One region of the Pectobacterium nicotianae genome, then DNA from elsewhere that is predicted to be linked to it. Evidence: predicted binding sites of a transcription regulator. Region 1 holds the regulator's gene; each other region holds the start of a gene.
The links. The regulator CRP, encoded in region 1, controls carbon source genes, mostly activating them, when cyclic AMP is high. The targets are predictions, from matches to a motif close to ATGTGANNNNNNTCACAT.

Region 1 (5,340 bases):
AAGTGCAGAGCGGAATGGGGCGTACTGGCAAACTATTCAGCTACATGCACTACGGCATTACGCCGGATATTCTCACAACGGCTAAAGCACTGGGCGGTGGTTTCCCAATTAGTGCAATGCTGACGACGGAAGAGATCGCATCGGCCATGACGGTTGGGGTACACGGCACCACCTATGGCGGCAACCCGCTGGCCTGTGCGGTGGCGGAAGCCGCGCTGGATATTATCAATACGCCAGAAGTGCTGTCAGGCGTGGCGGATCGCCACGATCGCTTTGTCAGTGAGCTTGAGAAAATCAATCAGCAGTTCGGTGTATTCGAACAGGTTCGCGGTATGGGTTTGCTGCTGGGTGCAGAACTGAAACCGCAATGGCATGGTCGTGCGGGCGAGTTTCTGGCGGCGGCAACGTCTCAGGGGCTTATGGTGCTGATGGCTGGGCCGAATGTGATCCGCTTTGTACCGTCGTTGATCATTGATGAAGATGATATTGCGCAGGGGATGGCGAAATTCGCTAAAGCCGTCGCGCAGGTCGTTAACGCAGCAAACTGATTACGTTACGCCATAAAAAAACGTAGGGAACGTTTTTCAACGTCGCTTGCGACGGCCCGTTAGGGTGGCGGCCAGGGATGGCACGCCATAAAAAAACGCAGGGAACGTTTTTCAGCGTTGCGTTAGCAACGACCCGTAGGGTGGTGAGCAGGAAGCTCGCCATAAAAAAAGCGTGAGGCCGAGGCTTCACGCTTTTTTATTGGTAGGGTACAGCGACAGGGGCTTAGCGAGTGCCGTAAACGACAATCGTTTTACCGTGTGCAGAGATCAGGTTCTGGTCTTCTAACATTTTCAGAATGCGGCCCACGGTTTCACGCGAGCAGCCAACGATTTGCCCAATTTCCTGACGGGTAATTTTTATTTGCATGCCATCTGGATGCGTCATGGCATCAGGTTGTTTGGCCAGGTTGAGTAGGGTTTGGGCAATACGGCCGGTCACATCAAGGAAGGCGAGGTTGCCGACTTTCTCAGAGGTAACCTGAAGTCTGCTGGCCATTTGCGCAGACAGACGCATGAGGATATCCGGGTTAACCTGGATGAGCTGGCGGAATTTTTTATAGGAAATTTCAGCCACTTCACAGGCAGTTTTTGCCCGCACCCAGGCGCTGCGCTCCTGACCTTCTTCAAACAGGCCGAGCTCGCCGATAAAATCGCCCTGATTGAGGTAGGAAAGAATCATTTCCTTGCCTTCTTCATCTTTGATTAGCACTGCGACAGAGCCTTTCACGATGTAGTAAAGCGTTTCTGCTTTTTCACCTTGGTGAATCAGCGTGCTCTTCGATGGATACTTGTGAATATGACAATGGGAAAGGAACCATTCGAGAGTTGGATCTGTTTGCGGTTTGCCGAGAACCATTCGCTATCATCCTCTGTTGTAATTCACTGCGCAAATTACAGGGGTCAGAGTTCCCTGTACGGCGTGTTTAACTGCTAAAAAAATAAAATTCAGTCTAGGCAGAATGACGTCAGGGAATATACTGAAACCACTGTACCCTTTATTTTCCGGTTGCTGCCTTGCCGCACCGTAAACGTGGCTGGGGTATGTCTGGCCAGGTCATCATCTTCTTCGTTTCTGGGTTTGTCCAGAAAAGGTCTATTCTATTTTCGTTTTAACACAGCTTTAAGGACGTGTCTTGTGTTGTCTCGCTTCAGCATGACAAAGCGCTGATTAACGCTGGTTTTTGTACAGTAACGGTATAAATTTTCAAAAAATTTTTAGTGGAGAGGCATCATGCAGGCACGGGTAAAATGGGTTGAAGGCTTAACGTTTTTGGGCGAATCCGCATCAGGACATCAGATATTGATGGACGGCAATTCCGGTGATAAAGCGCCCAGTCCGATGGAAATGGTGCTGATGTCTGTGGGGGGATGCAGTGCGATTGATGTGGTATCGATTCTGCAAAAAGGCCGCAACGATGTAGCGGATTGTGAAGTGAAATTAACGTCAGAGCGTCGGTCTGACGCGCCGCGTTTATTTACCCACATCAATCTGCATTTTATCGTGACGGGAAAAGGATTGACCGACAAAGTTGTTGAACGAGCCGTCGCACTGTCGGCGGAAAAATACTGCTCTGTGGCACTGATGCTGGGTAAAGCCGTTGAGGTAACGCACAGCCACGAAATTAGAGTACTGGAATAATCCCTTTCTCTGGGCACTCATTCTGGTCACTTAAGCCTGTTATTAGGGGAAACACAGGGGGAGGTTCTCGTAGGGAGGCCTCACCCCTGTGGTCGCCCCGTGTATCTCGATGCTTATTCGATGGTTTTCCCTTCAATTAACCGCTGTACCAGCGGCGCCATGATTAATTCCATCGCCAATCCCATCTTCCCGCCGGGAACGACCAGCGTGTTGATGTGGGAGATAAAGGAACCCTGCAACATGGCGAGCAGATAGGGATAATCAATATTGTCCAATCCCTGAAAATGAATCACGACGAAGCTTTCGTCCAGTGATGGAATCGATTTGGCGGCGAACGGATTGGAGGTGTCTACGGTAGGCACACGCTGGAAGTTGATGTGTGTGCGAGAGAACTGTGGCGTGATATAGGTGATGTAATCTTCCATTGAGCGGACGACGGAATCCATCACCGCTTCACGCGAGTGGCCGCGCTCATTAACGTCACGAATCAGCTTTTGAATCCATTCCAGGTTGACGATCGGCACCACGCCGACGAGTAAATCCACATGCTGTGCCACATCATTTTGCTCTGTGACTACGCCGCCGTGGAGCCCTTCATAGAACAGGATGTCGGTGGGTTCCGGCATTGGCTCCCACGGCGTGAACGTTCCGGGAACCTGATTATAGGGAATTGCTTCATCGTAGGTATGAAGGTATTTACGCGTCTGGCCGCGCCCGTGCAGGCCATATTCGATAAACGACTGTTCCAGCAGGCTGAAATCATTCGCTTCCGGGCCGAAATAGCTGATGTGGCGCCCTGAATCACGCGCTTTACGAATCGCCATATCCATTTCCGGGCGGGTATAGCGGTGAAAGCTATCGCCTTCTAACTGGGCGGCACGCAGATCAAACTGCTGGAAAATCTTACGGAAGGCCAGACTGGTTGTCGTGGTTCCCGCTCCGCTGGAGCCGGTAACCGCAATAATCGGATGCTGATGTGACATAAGGTGCGTGACTCCGTGATCGCGATGCCCGCGTAGACCGAAGGCCTGCGCGCATCCTCAAAAAAGACGTAATTGTCATCATTGTTAGCATGTTTGGCGCGTTCTTTCACGACTTTCGGCATGCTCAATAGGGGGCATGACCTCCGGAATTGAGCTGGTTACGCGGCATGATATTGAGGGTTTCATGCAACTCAGACCACACCAACACCACCTCGCCAGACTGGAGTTGGCCGCGGATATCTTCCACTTTCTGCGCCAGCGAACGCTCCTGTTCGCCATAATCGGTGCCTTCCCGCAGAACGAAAGATTCGATGATGTTATCCAGCGTTTCTGGATCGAGCTGTTGCCAGGGAATAATCACGCTATGTTTCCTGATTCAAAGGGTTCCTGAGTAAAAACGGTTCCTGAAGGAAAAGAGTCGCTGGCCTGGTCCAAAAATGGGCTAAGCCAGTTGGGAATGCGCTGTTCCAGCCACATTTCCGGTTTCAGCAACGTTCCGCCGACGAAGCCGACATGCCCGCCATGTTCCGTTAGCTGATACTCAATATTAGACGGTAACTGCGACAGATCGGGAATCACCTCTGAAGTCATGAAAGGATCGTCCTTCGCATGGATGATGAGCAACGGTTTACGTATCTGAGGCAACAGCGGCAGAGCGCTACAGCGTCGGTAGTAGTCTGCTGCATCGCGGAAGCCGTGGATACGTGAAGTAATGACGTCATCAAACTCGCGTAGCTGGCGAATTCGCTTCAGCTGCGGCAACTGAATTGGCAGCGTATCTGGGTAAGCCGCCAGCTTGCGGCCGGCGTTTTGTTTCAACAGGCGCAGCAGATAGTGCTGGTAGACGCGGGAGAAGCCTTGTTCCATCCGACGGCTACAGGGTTCGAGCATCAGTGGTGCGGAAACAATAACGGCCGCGGACAGTGAACAGGCTTCGCCTTGCTGCGCGAGCAGGTAGGCCAGCATGTTGCCGCCGAGGGACACGCCGATGGCGGCGGTAGGGGCATCGCCCAGCGTCTCCTGCATCCAGCGCAGGAAATAACTGGCATCGCTGGTTTCGCCGGAATGATAAATGCGCTTCATCCGGTTGGGCTTACCGCTGCATCCACGAAAATGCATGATGACGGCCAACCAGCCGCGCTGCTTACAGGCATGCAGCAGGCCGTGAGCGTAGGGGCTATGAAAGCTACCTTCTAGGCCGTGGAACAGCACCACGCGCGGTTTGTGCCGTGCCTGTTCGGGGGCTTCGCTCCAGGCCAGATCGACGAAATCGCCATCCGGCAATTCAAGTGGCTGCCAGACTGGCGAGAATTGCGCATGACGGCGGATCAGACGCGGCAATAGCGTTTGCAGATGTGGATTATGCGCGCCGCTCAGCGGACGAAAATGGTCATACATAAAGGATATAGAAATCTTGTTGTCGGCTCTTGTACGATCAATATCACACTGTTAGCTTCAATGCTGCCAGTTGGTACGACATTTGGGTCAGGAGCGCCCACAAATAATGGAACTGAGTTTATTTCTTTCGATGTTGGGGTTTTTGTGGGTAGCGGCCATCACGCCGGGGCCGAATAATATGCTGTTGACCACCTCGGGCGCGAATTTTGGCTTTATGCGCTCACTGTGGTTGATGGTCGGCATCATGCTGGGCATGCAGAGCATTTTGCTGCTGGTGGCATTCGGTGTCGGTGGTTTGATTCTGATTTACCCTTCGCTGCACTTTATTCTGAAAGTCCTCGGCAGTGCCTATCTGCTCTGGCTGGCGTGGAAAATTGCCACGGCGGCTTACGAACGTCTGGAAACGTCCATTGCACCGCCCCAGCCGATCCGGCTTTATCAAGGGTGGTTGCTGCAATTCCTGAACCCGAAAGCGTGGCTCATGGCGCTGGGCGCGGTGGCCAGTTTTAGTCTGGCGGGGGAAGGCTATAACCAGTCTGTTATCGCGATAAGCATCGGGATTGTGCTGGTCAATCTGGTGTCCGGTGTTATCTGGCTTGGGTTTGGCACGATGATTGGGCGACTGCTGCGCAGTAAGAAAGCGTGGATTATCTTTAATGTATCAATGGGCCTGCTGACCGCTGCCTGCGTGCTGTTGATCTGGCATTAATACTTCGTTGATGAAATCGCGAGCGGTTTTTCGCTCGCGACTTAGGAACTACACGGTTAGCAG
Region 2 (5,340 bases), 1.1 Mb from region 1:
GACCGAAAGAATCTGTTCTGCAAATTCGCTCTTTAGCGTGTTCACCTTCTCGCCGGGAACATCAATGCAAATAACACCGATATTGTCCGGCCGAATCGTTAGGGAAAAGGCAGAGGGGCTTGCCGTCACAGACGATGTTGTTTCCATTGCAGACGATGTTGTCACGGAGAAAGGCTGTTGATCGTTCATGGCGTCACCTCCAGTACCATTGCCGCACCCAGCCCGCCAGCCGCGCAGGCGGTGGTTAACCCCAGCCCGCCGCCACGACGGCGCAGTTCATTCAGCGTTTGGGTAATCATCCTCGCGCCAGTGGCAGCAAAGGGATGTCCATAGGCAATGGATCCCCCCAGCACATTGAACTTGGCGCGATCGACCTCGCCCAGTGCGGCATTTCTACCCAGTTGATTCCGGGCAAACTCATCGCTGGCAAACAGTTTGAGATTTGCCAACGTCTGGGCGGCAAAGGCTTCGTGCATATCAATGAGCGTCAGATCGGCCAGCGTCACGCCAGCCCTTGCCAACGCCAGCGGGGAGGCATAAGCCGGCCCCAGCAACATATCACGCTGTACGCCGATAGCGCTGAATGCATAGCTGCGCAGGTAGCCTAGCGGCGTGATCCCCAGACTTTTCGCCTTGGATTCACTCATCATCAACACCGCTGCCGCACCATCCGTGAGCGGCGTACTGTTCGCCGCCGTGACCGTACCGTGTCGGCGATCGAACGCCGGGCGTAAGCGGGAATACTGCTCCAGCGCGGAATCATGGCGCACGTTGTTATCTTCACTCAGCGCCTTGTCATAAGGTGGGACGTAAGCCGTCATCACTTCATCGCGCAGCACGCCGGATTCCCAGGCCTGAGCCGCCAGCTTGTGCGAACGGTGCGCCAGCTCATCCTGCTCTTCACGCGTGATGCCGTAGGTTTTTGCCATTTGTTCGGCGGTATCACCCATGCGCAGCCCGGTGGAATACTCCGCCACGGCGGGCGCAACCGGCAGTAGATCTTTCGGACGCAGGCCGCTTAACAGTTTCAACTTCTGGCTCAGCGTCCGGGCCTTGTTCATATCCACCAGCGTTCTGGCCAACGCTTTGCTGACGCCAATAGGCAGCACGGAAGAGGAATCCGCCCCACCGGCAATGCCGACATCCACCATACCCGCCATAATGCTTTCCGCCACGTTGGCGACCGCCTGAAAGCTGGTGGCGCAGGCGCGCGACACGCTGTAGGCATCGGTATGCACGCTCATGCCCGTGCCGAGCACGATCTCTCTGGCGATATTCGGCGCTTCGGGCATTTGGACCACCTGCCCAAAGACCAATAGCTCGATCAACTCAGGATCGATCCCAGTGCGGACCAGTAATTCGCTGGTGACGAGCTTCCCTAATTCGATGGCAGGTACGCCATGATAGGCCGTTGCCTGCCGGGCAAATGGGGTGCGTAATCCGCTCACGAACGCAATGCGATCGCCACGGCGGGTTATCAGAGGTAATACCTCGCTCATAAACGCTCCTGTTAACCAAAAATAAAGTACGCACACAACAGGTCAGACCTGATTTCATTGTTAACCAGATAGTTACATTACGCAAAGCTGCGCAACACAAAAGTGTGAAGAACATGCCGTTGTCAGCCCCGATACCATTAACATTATTTACGCAAAGGTATTTGCCAACAAAATACATTAGCGCTAATGTATTTATTCCAACTAGGGAGGAAATATTGAAAATTAAACCTGGATTGGGCGAACTGCTGAGGTATACCGCCGAGCTGGTTGATAAAGGTTCGGAGGCAAACTACCGCGCCCTGTCACTCAATTATCGTCCACGATATACCCCTATCCTGCGTGCAATGGCCGCAGGCGCTCAGACCGTGCAAGACATCACTGAGTCCACGCACCTGACACAAGGGGCGATCAGCCAGTCGGTCGCGTTAATGGAGCAGGACGGCATTCTTGTACGCGAACAGCTCAGTGATGGGCGCAAATTTGCCCTCAGGCTGACGCCAGCCGGCATTCAACTTGTTGCTCAGCTCGAAACCTGCTGGGAAGCCATTTTCCTCGCCATTGAACAGCTTGAAAAAGATGCCGGTTGGCCGCTGATGAAAGGGCTGGAGGAGCTGGCGTCTGCGTTGGAACAGCAGGACTTCGAGAAACGTATACAGATAGCGCGTGCAGAGTTACACGCCTCAGGTGATAAAGATGACTAACACAACCGAAGAAAACAGAAACTGGTTTTCCTCAGGTGGGGAGAACTATGCTCGCTACCGACCGCACTATCCACCTGAACTGGCAGAATACCTTTCCAGTCTCGCCCCCAATACCCAAAACGCGCTGGATGTAGGGTGCGGAACTGGGCAGCTTACGCGACAGCTGGCTGAACATTTCGACGCTGTAAAAGGTATCGATCCCAGCGTGAGTCAGCTAGGCAACGCCGTTGCACATCATCGTATCGACTACGCGTGCTCCCCCGCAGAAATACTGCCCGAACAGCCACTCACGTACAGTTTGATTACCGCAGCGCAGGCCGCGCACTGGTTCAAGTTGGATGCGTTTTATCAGGAAGTCCGCAGAGTGGCAGTCCCTCAGGGAATACTGGCCCTCATCAGCTATGGCGTTATGCAGCTTGATGACGATCTGAACGACAGATTTCGTCAGTTTTATTACGAAGAGATTGGTCCGTTTTGGCCTGCCGAACGTCAGCTGGTTGATAACGGATATCGGGATATCCCCTTCCCTTTTGATGAGATCGCCGCACCGCCTCTTAACATCCGGCTTGAATGGCCGTTAGACGCCCTTATTGGTTATATTTCGACCTGGTCTGCCGTCGCCAGCGCCCGAGAAGCAGGACGAGAGGAAATGCTGTGCCGTTTTTATGACGACATCGCGACGCTCTGGGGAACGCCAACAACATGCCGACCGGTTCTATGGCCGATTAACATGCGAATAGGAAGAGTTGAAAAGTGACGACACCACCGACAGTGGTGGATAGAAACAACGAAGGGAAATAAAGCGAGTCAGGCAGGCGATGCGATAACGCAATGCCTGCCAAAGGAAGATTTAACGCAGGCCGAGCTGGAAAATCATCGTTTCAGCCTGGCAGCTGAACGTGAAATCGATGTCCAGTTTAATGCCGCCGTCTACCTCTTCCAGCGTGCTGGCGATTTCGCAAGGTTCAGACTCTACCGCACGCGCTTTTTTCGTCAGAGCGGCCAGTGCCGCTTCCGCCTCAGCACGATCGCCGAAAACGTTGCTGTAAGACGCCGTGCAATCCGTGTTATCCATAATTGTGCCAACATCGACACAGCAGCAGGCTGCGGTTTCTTCAGCACTGCATTTGTTGATTACGTTCGTCATGCTACTTTCCTCTTGAGGCTTAGACGCGGGAGATTTGATCCAGTTCAAATATTTTTATCTTCCTTATATTTTACTCCCTCATCCCAAAACAGTGCCAGCACTTCATGCTGACCAGTAATTTTAGTGATATCAATCACATTACGGTGTTATACAGCAGTAAAGACCGCGTAATATCTCTTCACACAAATTAACCAAAACGTTAAGCAGATCTAAATTTTGCATCATTTTAGAAATATTTTTAATACACAGACGCAACATTGTCGTATTCCCAACTTATACTTTGGCAACTGGTCTGATTTGTCAGGCTGAGTGCGCCCCCTACAATGCGCGTCCCTTGTTACCCCGTGTAACAACGTTAAATAACAAGCATATAAAGAGGTTTTGGTCATGAACCAGAAAAACCTGTTCAAACAATCCACAATTGCTGTTGCGGTGGCCCTGTTTTCAGCAAATGTGTCAGCAGCTGGTTTCCAGCTAAATGAATACTCGTCATCGGGTCTGGGACGTGCGTTTTCTGGTGAAGGTGCTGTAGCCGACAACGCGACTTCCGGTAGCCGTAACCCAGCGACCATGACCATGTTTGACCGCCCGTCCTTCTCCGGTGGTGTCACCTATATCAACCCGGATATCGATGTTCAGGGGAAAAATTCCCTGGCAGGGCAAAATACCAGCGCCAAAAACATCGCACCGCACGCCTGGGTGCCGAACCTGCATTTCATTATGCCGCTGAATGAGCAATGGGCAGTTGGTGCTTCTGCCACCACCAACTATGGCTTAGCAACGGAATTCAATGATAACTATGCGGCAGGTTCTATCGGCGGAAAAACCGACCTGTTGACATCAAACCTGAACCTGAGCGCCGCTTATCGTCTGAACCAGCATTTCAGCTTCGGTTTAGGGGTTAACGCCGTCTATGCCGATGCGAAAATCGAGCGTCGTGCTGGTGAACTGGCTGCAGGTGGCTTACAGCCGTCTTCTGAGTTAGTACACATGGAAGGCAAAGAATGGGGCTACGGCTGGAACGCAGGTCTGCTGTATGAAGTCGACGAAAACAACCGCTTCGGCTTTACCTACCGTTCAAAAGTTAAAATCGACTTTGATGGCGATTATCATAGTGCCAGACCGGCTATCGCCCCAGGTCTACCTGTTGGGACAAATGGCGCAACGATCCCTGGCAAGTTGACGCTGAATCTGCCGGAAATGTGGGAAGCCTCTGCCTACCACCGCGTGGCACCGAAGTGGGCTGTTCACTACAGTCTGACCTATACCAGCTGGAGCCAGTTCCAGGAACTGAAAGCAACAGGCAACAACGGCCAGACTCTGTTCCATAAAGATGAAAGCTTCCGTGATGCTTACCGTATCGCACTCGGCACCACCTACTATCACGACGATAACTGGACGTTCCGTGGCGGTATCGCGTTTGATGACAGCCCGGTACCGGCTGACAAACGTTCGATCTCCATCCCCGATCAGGATCGTTTCTGGTTAAGCGCAGGCACCACCTACGCCTTTAATAAAGACGCGTCTGTGGATGTTGGCGTGTCCTACATGCACGGCAAACAAGTCGATATCAGCGAACCGATCTCTGATGTCGCTGGTTCACCACGTTACAACTTTACCTCTAAAGGTAAGGCCTGGCTGTACGGCGTGAACTTTAACTATGCGTTCTAAATAAAGAATGGCGTTCTAAATAAAACACGCGTTCTCATTGCTATCGGTCAGAACGTGATAAAGCAGGTAAGGCAACTTACCTGCTTTTTTATTGCTCATCACAAAGCACTTGCCTCTGTCTTACTGGCGTAGTGATTAGCTAATGATGAACAATTTACGAACATCGTAATGTCGGATCAGTCGTTCAAGAGACGCCCGCCATCCACGACGATCTCACTACCGATGGTCCATCGGGACTCATCTGAAGCCAGATACAACACCGCCTTGGCAATCTCCTCCGCCGTGCCGAAACGGCCTGAAGGGATGCTCTTGACGATCTCCT
Region 3 (5,340 bases), 1.2 Mb from region 1:
GTGCGCTGGTGCATGCCAGTTGAGCTATCCCGAGACTGGCTGCAAAACTTACTGAATCAGTGTGACAAGCTTGGCTTTCGCCATCAGTTTGAAGTAGAAGTGCTCAGCTATGGTCATTTACCGCTAGCCTATTCCGCCCGCTGCTTTACCGCTCGTTCAGAAGATCGGCCGAAGGATGAATGCGAAACCTGCTGCCTCAGCTATCCACAAGGCAGAAAAATGCTGTCACAGGAGAACCAGCAGGTGTTTGTCCTCAACGGCATTCAGACGCAAAGCGGCTATTGCTACAACCTCGGCAACGAACTGACATCAATGCAGGATCTGGTCGATATCGTCCGGCTGTCCCCGAACGATATCAGCACGCCGGCGATGCTGGATAAATTTCGCGCCAACGAACAAGGCAATGCGCCATTAACGCTGGAAAATCAGGCGGATTGCAACGGCTACTGGCGTCGCGTCGCTGGCCTTGAACTCGTTCAATAACGCATTTCCTTTCAGGGCGGCCAGCCGCCCTTTCCTTCCTAAGCGCACCTTTGAACTACGTATAACCGCGACATTCCCGCATACTGATCTGACTTTCATCATTGACTGACGGCGTTAAGCATCCACCAAATGGGTGGAGTCAGTGAACAACAAAGTGAGCCATATTATGTCTATGTCTTCTCAACCCACCGTGTTTTCCGTCCTCGATCTTGCGCCGATTCCGCAAGGTGCGACAGCGCGTGACGCCTTCCATCGCTCGCTGGATCTGGCGCAGCATACAGAAAAATGGGGCTATCACCGCTATTGGCTGGCGGAACACCACAGCATGACGGGTATCGCCAGCGCAGCAACTTCCGTGCTTCTCGGCTATCTTGCTTCGGGAACACAGCGCATTCGTCTCGGTTCCGGCGGCGTGATGCTACCGAACCACTCACCGCTCGTCATCGCCGAGCAGTTCGGTACGCTGGAATCGCTGTATCCTGGCCGTATCGATTTGGGATTAGGCCGTGCGCCCGGCACCGATCAGCGCACCATGATGGCGCTGCGTCGCCACCTTAATGCCGATATCGAAGATTTCCCACGCGATGTGCAGGAATTGCAACGCTATTTCGCCGATGCACAGCCGGGTCAGGGAGTCCAGGCCGTCCCGGGACAAGGCTTACACGTTCCGATCTGGCTATTAGGTTCGAGTCTGTATAGCGCACAGCTGGCCGCGAGACTGGGGCTACCTTTTGCCTTCGCCGCGCATTTCGCGCCCGATATGTTGCTGGAAGCATTCCGTCTCTATCGCGAACACTTCATCCCTTCAGCCACCCACGCCAAGCCCTACGCGATGGTTTGCGTCAATGTGGTGGCGGCCGATAGCGATCGGGACGCGCGTTTCCTCTTCACCTCGATGCAGCAGCAGTTCATCAATCTGCGCCGTGGTACGCCAGGCCCGCTGCCCGCGCCGGTAGAAAACATCGACACGGTCGGCTCACCTGCCGAACAGTTTGGTGCGGAGCAAGCACTGCGGCTGTCGATTGTTGGCGATAGCGCGAAAGTTCGTCATGGATTGCAGAGCCTTTTACGTGAAACGCAGGCGGATGAAGTGATGATCAACGGTCAAATCTTTGATCATCAGGCGCGACTGCGATCGTTTGAAATCGCAATGGATGTACGGCAGACGCTGTAATATCGAACGAGTGAGTTTGTTGTGACCAAAAAAAACGACCCGTTCAGGGTCGTTTTGTATTGCAGTAGATTTTTAAAAAATCGTAGCTTATGCGTCAGCAGGACGACGACGTGGAGCGCGTGAAGCACCGTCACGGCTATCACGGTTGAAAGAACGCTCACGACGCTCACCGCCGTTACCGTTACCTTCACGGCGTTCACCACCGCCGAAAGAGCGACGTGGTGCTGCGCCATCACGACGTTCGCCACCAGGACGACCACCGCCACGACGTTCTGGCTGTGCAACTGCATCACCCATCAACTGCATATTCATTGGTTTGTTCAGAATACGCGTACGGGTGAAATGTGATAACAGGTCGCCCGGCATACCTTTCGGCAGTTCAATCGTCGAGTGAGACGCGAACAGCTTGATGTTACCGATGTAGCGGCTGCTGATATCACCTTCGTTGGCGATAGCACCAACAATGTGGCGCACTTCAACGCCGTCATCACGACCCACTTCAATGCGATACAGTTCCATCTCGCCAGCATCACGACGCTCACGACGCTGTGGACGGTCACCGTCACGGCTGTCACGAGAATCGCGAGGATCACGACGACGATCGCCACGTGAATCACTGCGAGACTCATCACGATCGCGGAATTCGCGACGAGGACGGAATACCGGATCTGGCGGCAGAATCAGAGGACGTTCGCCCTGCGCCATTTTCAGCAGCGCAGCAGCCAGCGTTTCGACATCCAGCTCTTCCTGTGGTTGCAGTTTTGTCAGCAGTGCACGGTACATGTCCAGATCGCTGCTTTCCAGCTGTTGCTGTACTTTAGCGGCGAATTTAGCCAGACGGCGTTGACCCAGCAATTCTGCATTTGGCAATTCCACTTCAGGAATGGTCAGCTTCATTGTGCGTTCAACGTTGCGCAGCAGGCGACGTTCACGGTTTTCGACGAACAGCAGAGCGCGGCCCGCACGACCTGCACGACCGGTACGACCAATACGGTGGACGTAAGACTCGGCATCCATCGGGATATCGTAGTTCACTACCAGGCTGATACGCTCAACGTCCAGACCACGCGCCGCAACGTCGGTCGCGATCAGGATATCCAGACGACCATCTTTCAGACGCTCCAGCGTTTGCTCACGCAGCGCCTGATTCATGTCACCGTTCAGCGCGGCGCTGTTGTAACCGCTACGCTCCAGGGCTTCGGCCACTTCCAGCGTCGCGTTTTTGGTACGAACGAAAATAATCGCCGCATCAAAATCTTCCGCTTCCAGGAAACGTACCAGCGCTTCATTTTTACGCATACCCTGCACCGTCCAGTAGCTCTGGCTGATGTCTGGGCGCGTAGTAATGCTTGATTGAATGCGAACTTCTTGTGGATCTTTCATGAAACGGCGCGTAATGCGACGAATCGCTTCAGGCATGGTCGCAGAGAACAGCGCAGTCTGATGTTCAGCAGGGATCTGAGCCATGATGTTTTCAACATCTTCGATGAAGCCCATACGCAGCATTTCATCAGCTTCGTCCAGCACCAAACCACTCAGGTTGGACAGATCCAGCGTACCGCGTTTCAGGTGATCCAGCAGACGGCCTGGCGTACCCACAACGATCTGTGCACCACCACGCAAAGCGCGCAGTTGCACGTCATAGCGCTGGCCGCCGTACAGTGCGACAACATTCACGCCGTGCATATGTTTGGAGAAATCATTGCAGGCCTCTGCTACCTGCACCGCCAGCTCGCGGGTCGGTGCCAGCACCAGAATCTGTGGTGCTTTAAGTTCAGGTTTCAGATTGTTCAGTAATGGCAGAGAGAACGCTGCTGTTTTACCGCTACCGGTCTGTGCCATACCCAGCACATCGCGACCATTCAGCAGGTGAGGAATACATTCCGCCTGAATCGGAGACGGTTTTTCATAGCCCAAATCAGTCAGGGCATTAAGGATAGAGGTGTTCAGCCCCAAATCGGCAAAAGAAGTTACTAAATCAGTCATGTACACGTGCCTCATTAAACATGGCGGCCAGTCTACATAACTCGTCGTGAAAATTTTCAGTCATTTTCATTGAAAAGTGTGAACCGGCTCAAATTGGATTAAAAAGCGAACAAAAAAGCCCTCACCCGTGAAGGTGATAACCGAAGTTTTTCAGGCTGATTAAGTGTTCGTCAGCTATTGCTGGTCCGATCCTGATAGGTCGTCTTGCTCTTGGCCTAATAGCGCCAATTCCAACAATGCATAGCGGTGCTCAACAAAGTTATGAACGTTGTTGGCAACCGTCAGCTTGAACAGCGCCAAGGCGGTGTTCTTGTCCCCCAGACTTAGGTAGTGCTTACCTAAATAGAAGTCAGTTTCACTGAGATGCTCAGCGAGCGAAGTGTTATCCGTAGCTTCTACCTGTAAACGCTGCATCAGTGTTTTTTCACTGATACTGCCCAGATAGAATTCGACAATATTCCATCCCCAAGGCCCTTTCTTGGCGTCGTCATAGCGTTTCTTCAACGCAATTTTGGCCGTCTCTGGATTGATTTCTCGCTCCACAAGATACAGCCACAACGAACGGAAAGGATCATTCGGATCGTCTCGATAAAACGCCAGCAGATCATCCTGCGCTAACAGGTAGCGACCGCCATAATACAAAGCGATGCCCCGGTTTAAACGCGCGTAATTGTAAGTTGGATCAAGCTCTAGTACAGAATCAAACGCTTCATAGGCAGCATCAAAATTGCCTGCCTGCGTTAAATAGATACCCAAATAGTTAAAAACTTCTGGAATATCAGGGCGGATCGTCAGCGCTTGTGAAAAATCATTCCGCGCCAATGCCCGTAACCCGAGACTATCATACAGCACTCCGCGCTCATATAATAGCTGTGCTCGCTCATCATCGGTTAATGCCCGGCTTGCAAGGATTTGTTCCATGCGTGCCAGGATCACTTCCTGCTGCAAAGTAGGCTGTAACGGAATCGCCAATACTGCGTCTTTACGCCAATCCGTGTTGCTGCATCCTGCCAGCATGAGTGCTGTTGCAACATAACACCAGCGCAAGAAAGGCTTCATTTCCCACTCCCGAAGACAAACATTGGATGAACATCCTGTCCCGGACCGCTCAACGCAAGGACATCCATTCCCTTACGATACACGCAGCACCTTGCCATGATAATCAGGCAAGGTGCCATAAGACCGTTATCTAACAGTCGTTATTCCTCAGAAGACGGGGCTGCCGCTTCCTGAGTTTGCGCAGTTGCTTCTTTGATGCTTAAGCGCACGCGGCCCTGGCGATCAACTTCCAGAACCTTGACCGGCACTTCCTGACCCATTTGCAGGTAGTCAGTCACTTTCTCTACGCGCTTATCGGCGATCTGAGAAATATGCACCAGGCCTTCTTTGCCGCCGCCAATAGCGACGAAAGCACCAAAATCAACGATGCGGGTAACTTTACCCTGATACACGCGGCCGACTTCGATTTCGGCAGTGATCTCTTCAATACGACGAATCGCATGTTTCGCTTTTTCGCCGTCGGTTGAAGCGATCTTCACAGTACCATCGTCTTCAATTTCAATAGTCGTGCCTGTTTCTTCCGTCAGCGCACGAATCACAGAACCACCTTTACCGATTACATCTTTAATCTTATCAGTACTGATCTTGATGGTGTGAATACGCGGTGCGAATTCAGAGATATCGCCACGTGGTGTGCT

Region 2: a site for CRP is predicted at 3,469-3,486, ahead of fadL (long-chain fatty acid transporter FadL). Genes of this name have one in related genera too.
Region 3: a site for CRP is predicted at 3,720-3,737, ahead of yrbN (protein YrbN). Genes of this name have one in related genera too.

Annotation. Positions count from the first base shown of each region.
Region 1 is NZ_CP096821.1:437,051-442,390, forward strand. Features, by position in the region: gene argD (bifunctional acetylornithine/succinyldiaminopimelate transaminase) at 1-548, shown strand, start outside; gene crp (cAMP-activated global transcriptional regulator CRP) at 772-1,404, opposite strand; gene MYB54_RS01865 (OsmC family protein) at 1,780-2,187, shown strand; gene MYB54_RS01870 (phosphoribulokinase) at 2,301-3,170, opposite strand; gene MYB54_RS01875 (YheU family protein) at 3,295-3,531, opposite strand; gene MYB54_RS01880 (hydrolase) at 3,528-4,568, opposite strand; gene MYB54_RS01885 (LysE family translocator) at 4,675-5,277, shown strand.
Region 2 is NZ_CP096821.1:1,526,449-1,531,788, reverse strand. Features, by position in the region: gene fadJ (fatty acid oxidation complex subunit alpha FadJ) at 1-189, opposite strand, end outside; gene fadI (acetyl-CoA C-acyltransferase FadI) at 186-1,499, opposite strand; gene MYB54_RS06850 (MarR family winged helix-turn-helix transcriptional regulator) at 1,715-2,200, shown strand; gene MYB54_RS06845 (class I SAM-dependent methyltransferase) at 2,193-2,957, shown strand; gene MYB54_RS06840 (YfcZ/YiiS family protein) at 3,051-3,347, opposite strand; gene fadL (long-chain fatty acid transporter FadL) at 3,735-5,018, shown strand; gene MYB54_RS06830 (SDR family oxidoreductase) at 5,195-5,340, opposite strand, start outside.
Region 3 is NZ_CP096821.1:4,150,197-4,155,536, forward strand. Features, by position in the region: gene MYB54_RS18445 (U32 family peptidase) at 1-483, shown strand, start outside; gene MYB54_RS18450 (luciferase-like monooxygenase) at 650-1,657, shown strand; gene MYB54_RS18455 (DEAD/DEAH family ATP-dependent RNA helicase) at 1,745-3,643, opposite strand; gene yrbN (protein YrbN) at 3,636-3,713, opposite strand; gene nlpI (lipoprotein NlpI) at 3,818-4,702, opposite strand; gene pnp (polyribonucleotide nucleotidyltransferase) at 4,843-5,340, opposite strand, start outside.